3 regions of the Desulfocurvibacter africanus subsp. africanus DSM 2603 genome follow, and region 2 is predicted to be linked to each of the others. Evidence: predicted binding sites of a transcription regulator. Region 2 holds the regulator's gene; each other region holds the start of a gene.
The links. The regulator sigma-54, encoded in region 2, starts transcription at its own class of promoters, with help from an activator protein. The targets are predictions, from matches to a motif close to CTGGCACGGNNNNTGCTT.

Region 1 (2,266 bases), on a different contig from region 2:
GCTCGGCCCGTGACGAGGGAGAGCGCAGCGAAGCCTGTAATAATGGCGGCGCGTCAAGCCGGTCCAGATGGAAGCCTGCCTGAACCTTGCGACGCAGTGCTTCCAGGTACTCCTGATCCAGGTACAGGCCCATGGCCAGCCAGCCTCGGCTGGGGCCTTGCTTATGGCTGTTCAGGATGGGCGATACGGCCAGGAGCAGAGGCGCTTGATCCGTCGAGCAGATGCCCGTCAGGGGCTGCTCCCCTTTGCGGGCGGCCAGCATTTTTTTCATTTGGAGGTGGAAGGCGTCGCCCGGATCCATGGCCTGGCCGCTGCGCCAGTCCCAGGCTCCGCCGGTCACGAATTCGGCCTTGGCATCATAGATATGGATCATGTGCACGCGCAATTCGGCGAAGGCCGTCTGCGTCAGATTGGACTCGATAAAGCGGGCGTCAGGTGCGGATACGAAGGCATAGGTATCGTCCCAGATACCCCAGTCCGCCGCGGCGGACGCCAGATGGGCGAGTTCGTCCTCCAGGGCATAGACGCAACGCAACAGGTCTTTCCTGGCGTGTTCCTGTTCGAGTTTTTCAAACTCCGGGGAAACACACAAACGCTGTACGCTGAGAGTGATCACGGCGTAGGCGGCCGTGAGCAGTATCAGTATCAGGACCGCCTTGATGCGAAGGGACATGGCTTTGCTTGAGCAGAAAAGCCAGTGAAAGTAAAGGCGTGTGCCATCGGGCTGCCTGGCGGATAATACATGCTTCGTGGAGGAGGGTAGGCTGAAGGCCGCTAGGGTGCATGGGAAGTAAGCCGCTCTCGGCAGCGGCAATCCATCCTGGATGGTCTGGACCGCATGGGTTCTTGTCTGTTTCGGCGGAATGGGAAGCGGGTTGGCGCGGATAGCCGGTTGAATAATTTTTGCTGTATCCATGGGCAGTGGAGATGAAAAAGGGCGAGTTGAATAGTGCGAATGCATAAAGGATAAATCGTGGTGCCTCGCCACTCGGAAAATCGGAAAGTAGTGCAGTGGAGCAATCAGCGTCTCTATGCATGCATTGAAAATGCTTTGGCATGCACGTTGCTGTGTGGCATTCAAGGAGCGCTTTGAAGATGCATAATCAAATGCGTATCAGCGAAGATAAGAGAAAAGGACATAAAGTAATTCCTCGCAGCCTTGTTTTGCTGAGAGAGATGACGTTTATCCTTCCCCTCTTCTTGGTGGTCTATTGGGGAGCCTTGGAAGGGGGAAACATGATGTTGACCTGGATGACCTTGCAGACTGCTGCCCGCGAAGGGGCAATGACCGCCTTACAGCACGCCGACGGGACGGATTCCGAGCGCGTGGCGCGCATCATGGACGTGGTCAGCAATAAAGCTTCCTGGTTAAAGGCCGGAACGTCCGTCGTGCGGGTAAGCCACGAGCCTGGGGCTGCGGCGGAAGGGTCGCTTCAGGAGTGCGATCCCGACCGCGCGGGGGAAAAAATCCTGGTGCATATAGAGATGGCCTACAAGCCGCTGACTCCGCTGCTCGCAAGCATGTGGTCCGGGATAGCCTTGAGCGGCAAGGCTGCCGCGCTGCTCAAGGGGCAAGGGCAATCCGCTCCGTTCACGAGTGATCCAGGCGGCGAGGCTCGCCAGGAGAATCCCTGGTCCGCTATTCATTTGTATTGAATCAGGCAGGGAAAACGGCCGGCAGCAACTTTCGATCCTGAGCCGGCCTATGGTTCCGTCGTCCGGGCGTGAAACGAGACGGCTTTATGGGAACGGAGGCTCAGGCGTGAGACGGGTTGGAAACCTCAGGCTACTGCGCTTCGTATTCGTCGGATCCTATGGAATGCTTCTGGAGCTTGTTCCACAGATTCTTGGGGCTGATGCCCAGAAGCTGTGCGGCCTTGGTCTGCACGCCACTGGATCTCTTTAGCGCGCCGAGGATGAGATTCTTCTCCATCTGCTGCAAGGTATCGCGCAGGGACATGGCCTCGCCGGGAGTGATGGTCAGGACATCCGGCTCTGCCTGAGGCCTTTTCTGCAAAGCTATATTGACGTCTTGAGCCGTGATGATCGAGCCTTGGCAGAAGATGGCCGCCCGTTCCATGGCGTTGGCGAGTTGGCGCACGTTGCCGGGCCAGTCGTAACGGAAGAGTATGTCCATGGCCTCGGAGGATACGGAGGAGATGTCCGTTCCTATCTTCAGGTTCACTTCCTTGAGGATGTGGTTGATGAGCAGGGGGATGTCCTCCTTGCGCTCGCGCAAGGCAGGCAGATGAATCGTGGCGATGTT
Region 2 (2,266 bases):
GCATAACTGAACACGTCCAGGCGAACCGAAGTCTGTCCGGGCTTTTTGCGCAGGGATTTCTTGTCGCCGCTCTTTTTGACTTGCGCCACGAGCTTATCCAAGACCATGTCGATGGTGGCGTACATGTCCTGTGATTCCTCATTGGCGGACAGATGCAGACTATCGCCGGAAAGAACCACTTCGGCCATGTGCCGATGCTTCTCGACACTCATATTGACCTGCAGCTCGGCACTGTTGATCCCATGCTTGGAGAGCTTGCCAAACCGGGTTCGCGCGTAGTTCTTGAGGTGCTCGGAAGGCTCGAAGTTCTTGAACGTGAAATGGATGTTCATACCTGCTCCTTTTGCGCGGGGTTGGCAGAAATCAGAAGATTTGCTTGCGCTTGGAAGAGGATTCGATGCCCAAGGCCGAGCGGTACTTGGCCACGGTCCTGCGGGCAATATTCACCTGGAGTTTTTCCTTGAGAATCTCGGCTATGCGCTCGTCGCTGAGAGGCCTCTTGGAGCTTTCGTCGGATATGAGCTGCTTGATGAGCGCCTTGACGCTCTCCGAGCCTACTTGGCTGCCGTCATCAAGGTCCAGGGCGCTATTGAAGAAAAATTTCAGCTCGAAAACGCCATGAGGCGTGGCGACATACTTGTTGGTCGTAATGCGGCTGACCGTGGACTCGTGCATGCTGATATCGTCGGCTACATCCTTGAGGATAAGGGGCTTCAGATGGGTGACCCCCTCCTCGAAGAAGTCGCGCTGAAAGCGCAGAATGCTGTCGAGGACCTTGTAGAGCGTACGCTGGCGTTGGTAAAGGCTCTTCATGAGCCAGACTGCCGAGCGCATCTTCTCTTGCATGTATTCCTTATCCGAGGAATTGCAACCCTGCAGGCTGTCCATATACATGGAGTTGAGCTGCAGCTTGGGCATGCCCTCCTCATTGAGCATGATTACGAATTCATCGTTGAATTTGTATACGTAGGCGTCCGGGCTGACATAGTACGGCTCGGTGGAGGAGTAGCTGGCTCCCGGCAAGGGCTCCAGGGTCTGCAGAACCTCAAGGTACTCCTTGAGCTGATCGAGAGTGATCTTGAATTTGCGAGCCAGAGGTTTGTAGCGCCGTTTTTCCAGGTCTTCCAGATGCTCGGAAACCAATGCCCGCAGTATGGGGTCATTGTGTTCATAGACATCGAGTTGCACCAGCAGGCACTCCTGAGGGGTCCTGGCTGCGACGCCCACGGGATCGAAACGCTGGATGCGCCGCAGGATCACCTCGACCTCTTCCGGCGTGGTGTGCGCCATGGCCGCGATTTCCTCGGCCGTGGACTGCAAGTAACCCGCCGGGCTCAGGCAACCGATAATGATCTCGCTGACTTGCTTCTGCTTTTCGCTGAAATCGGAAAGCCGCACCTGCCAGAACAGGTGCCCTTCCAAGGACGGCTTTGAGGAAAGGCGAGCCTCGAAACTGACGCCATCCTCGGGAACTTCGGACTCGCGCATCTGCATCTGCTTGCCCGAGCTGGAAAACTCACCGAGGTAATCTTCCCAGTCCGCATTGCGGGTCAGTTCACGCGTCAGAATCTCATCGCGATCCTTGGAAATTTCCTGAACAGGCTCATGGACCTCAAGGGCCTGGATCTCATTACCAAGATCACTGGCCTGTCCCTCTTCGAGCAGCGGGTTCTCCATGAGTTCCTGCTGCACGGTATCGAGCAGCTCGAGCCGGGAAAGCTGAAGCAGCTTGATCGCCTGCTGCAGTTGGGGAGTCATGACCAACTGCTGCGAAAGTTTGAGTTGTTGTCGTAGTTCTAAGCCCATAATCTCCCAATGGCGTTCACGAAGGATTCGTTGCCGCGACGGCAGTGCAGTGACGCCTTCCCGTATAAATAAAGCGGCCTGAAGGGCTTCGGGGAAAGCGTATCCACAGTTTCATCAGGCAGCCGTGGGTGTATTCATGCCATACTTGATGTGTGTATGCAACCATTGCGCCAGAACGCGAGAAGCATTGTGGGACAAGGATTCTTAGATATCTCTTCCCTGCAGACGAAAGCCTTGGCCCAGGTAGACCTGCTGTGCCTTCGGATCGGAGACTATCTGCTCTGGGGAGCCCTCCAGGATTATGCTGCCTTGGTAGGCCAGGTAGGCTCGATCGCAAATAGACAGGGTTTCACGTACGTTGTGATCGGAAATGAGCACGCCGATGCATTTTTCCTTGAGTCCTTTAATGATATCCTGGATATCCAGCACGGCCAAGGGATCCACGCCGGCAAAGGGCTCG
Region 3 (2,266 bases), on a different contig from region 2:
GGTCCTGAGCAAATCAGCCTTGACCTCTTCCCGCAGCCGCATGGCCTGGCTGGTGATTCGGTTATGAAGCTCCTGGAGTTCGCCAATCCTGTCCCGTAGAACTAGCGGATCACGGCCAGTCGTTTCCTGGGCCAAGGCGTTATTAATCAGATCGCCCCGCTCGTGCGCCAGCGCCTCGGCCTGCTCGATCTCGCCCGCCAAAAGGAACTCAAGTTCCCTGCGGCCCACATCCAAGGCCTGATCAAGCATCCGCAGGGACTCATACATGGCTAACCCTTGACCCGCGCGGCGATATCGCTACGGATGCCGGTCAACACGGCCTGCCACTTCTCCAGCGCCGGCACGAACTCGTATTCAAGCAAGTCGGAGAGCAGGATCCAGTCCTGATTTTCGACGACTTCCATGATCTCGGAGAACAGCTCCGACAGTTCTTCCATGCGCTGGCTCAGGTACTCGCTGTCCGTCATGCTGAACTCGTCGCGCAGCACGCCGACCATGGCCATGAAGTCGCGGGTCACGTCGATGAGATCCTGATACAGTTCCAGGGCTTCGGCATCGTCAGCTTGGCGGAACAGCTCCGCAATCTGGCGAGAGCCCGCGTACATGACCTTCTGGACCTTGAACAGCTCTTCCACAATATTGGCGGCCATCTCGGTCACGCCGACAGTGCGGATCTCGACGCTCTTGATGTCACGGACGCCGATATCCTCAGCCTGATGCGGATATATCTCGGAGAAGGCTTCTTCGTTCACCAGGACGTCCGTGACGATCCTGTTGCCCAGGGTTTCATCATCCATCACCTTGACGAGCAGCTGCTCGAGGTTGGCGAAGTTGCCGATGCTATGACCGGACTGCTGGCCGTCAATGACTATCATCAGAGTCCCTCCTGCATTTTTTTCTGCACAAATGCCTTTGCAAGTGACATATCAACTTTCATGCCAGTCTAGAGCAGATTGCTTTTATGACGCCCGCTCCGGCGTTGACGGCGCAAGTGAATTGCGCCTACGCCTACACGGCGGCAAGCCATGCCGACGCATGGCTTGCAAAGCATTTTCAAAAGCAAAATGCTCTATCTGACCAGGGAGCGCAGCCCCTGGAGCAATTCAAGATACCTCCGCAGGCAGGTCAACAGGCCTTGCATATCGGACGAACGCGCTTCCATTTCGAACAGAAGCATGCTTCCCAGCACCTTGAGCCGTCCGCTTTGGGCCAGCAAAGCCTGCAAACGTTGCCAGTATCCGAGAAATTTTGCCTTAAGGGCAGGCCTGGGCTCCCTGGCCAACAACGCGCCCTGGCTGGCCAGCAGAGTCAGGAGATCGCACGCGGCCCTCAGCTCCCCGGTCAAAATCGAATCCTCCATAACCGCTTCAGACCCAACGGTCGAAGGATCCACCTCCTGACCATCCAGGAAGCGGCTCAGGAAGCGGCGCTGCAACCTGACCCAGGCTGTTCGCGCATCGTCCGGAGCATCGGTGAGCGAGCGCAGGCCCATGAAGCCGGACGGCTCAACCTCGGCCAACCAGGCCCGCGTCCCAGGCGTTTGCGCCCGGCTCCACGCACCCTGTTCCAGCCGGGAACGCACCAGCCCGAATACTACATCCGGCTTGATGGCCTGACGGCAGGCCAGGCCATGTTCGCAGGTGATGCCGAATCCGCAAGGATGGCAGGCAAGCGCCGGCTCAAGACTCAGACTGCCCTGACGGTAAGGTCCCGTGTCCCATGGCTGTGCCGTGGCCAGGAAGATGGCGGCCACCGGCATGTCCAGTCCCGCGGCCAGGTGCATGGTCCCTGTGTCGTTGGTGACCAGCAGCCTGCAACAGGTCAATGTCGCGGCCAGGCTCGACAGGTTCGTACGACCGATGCGGTCCACATGAGGGTAGTCGGCCAGTGCGGAAAACCGCTCGGCCAGCGGCCGCTCGCCAGGGCTGCCCAGGAGCACGGGCGTCAGGGACAGTTTTTCCCACAGCAAGCGCCCCAAGCGGGCAAAATGTTCCAGGGGCCAGCGTCTGCGTTCCTCGCTGGCACCGAGTTGCAAGGCCACGAAGCCGTTGCTCCCGTGCGGCGCGTCGCCAGCCAAGGCCGTCCGTGTCGCTGAAACCTCCTCCTCGCTAGGCCGCGTAAGACTAAAGCAGCCGTTGGCCGGAGGCAGCTCAGCAACCCGACGAAAGACATCCACCACATTGAAGGGACTGCACCCACGGCTGGAGGAAGCAGTCTGCAGAAACATGGCCCAGGGGTTGGAGTGCGTGGTGAAGCCATGGCCATC

Region 1: a site for sigma-54 is predicted at 1,052-1,069, ahead of H585_RS0119085 (TadE/TadG family type IV pilus assembly protein). Genes of this name have one in related genera too.
Region 3: a site for sigma-54 is predicted at 925-942, ahead of H585_RS0103395 (DUF8043 domain-containing protein). Genes of this name have one in related genera too.

What each region holds. Positions count from the first base shown of each region.
Region 1 is NZ_KE383873.1:302,896-305,161, forward strand. Features, by position in the region: gene H585_RS0119080 (CHASE4 domain-containing protein) at 1-673, opposite strand, end outside; gene H585_RS0119085 (TadE/TadG family type IV pilus assembly protein) at 1,096-1,656, shown strand; gene H585_RS0119090 (sigma-54-dependent transcriptional regulator) at 1,787-2,266, opposite strand, start outside.
Region 2 is NZ_AULZ01000014.1:100,443-102,708, forward strand. Features, by position in the region: gene hpf (ribosome hibernation-promoting factor, HPF/YfiA family) at 1-332, opposite strand, end outside; gene rpoN (RNA polymerase factor sigma-54) at 364-1,806, opposite strand; gene lptB (LPS export ABC transporter ATP-binding protein) at 2,011-2,266, opposite strand, start outside.
Region 3 is NZ_AULZ01000002.1:252,007-254,272, reverse strand. Features, by position in the region: gene H585_RS0103400 (hypothetical protein) at 1-267, opposite strand, end outside; gene H585_RS0103395 (DUF8043 domain-containing protein) at 270-875, opposite strand; gene H585_RS0103390 (glycosyltransferase family 9 protein) at 1,070-2,266, opposite strand, start outside.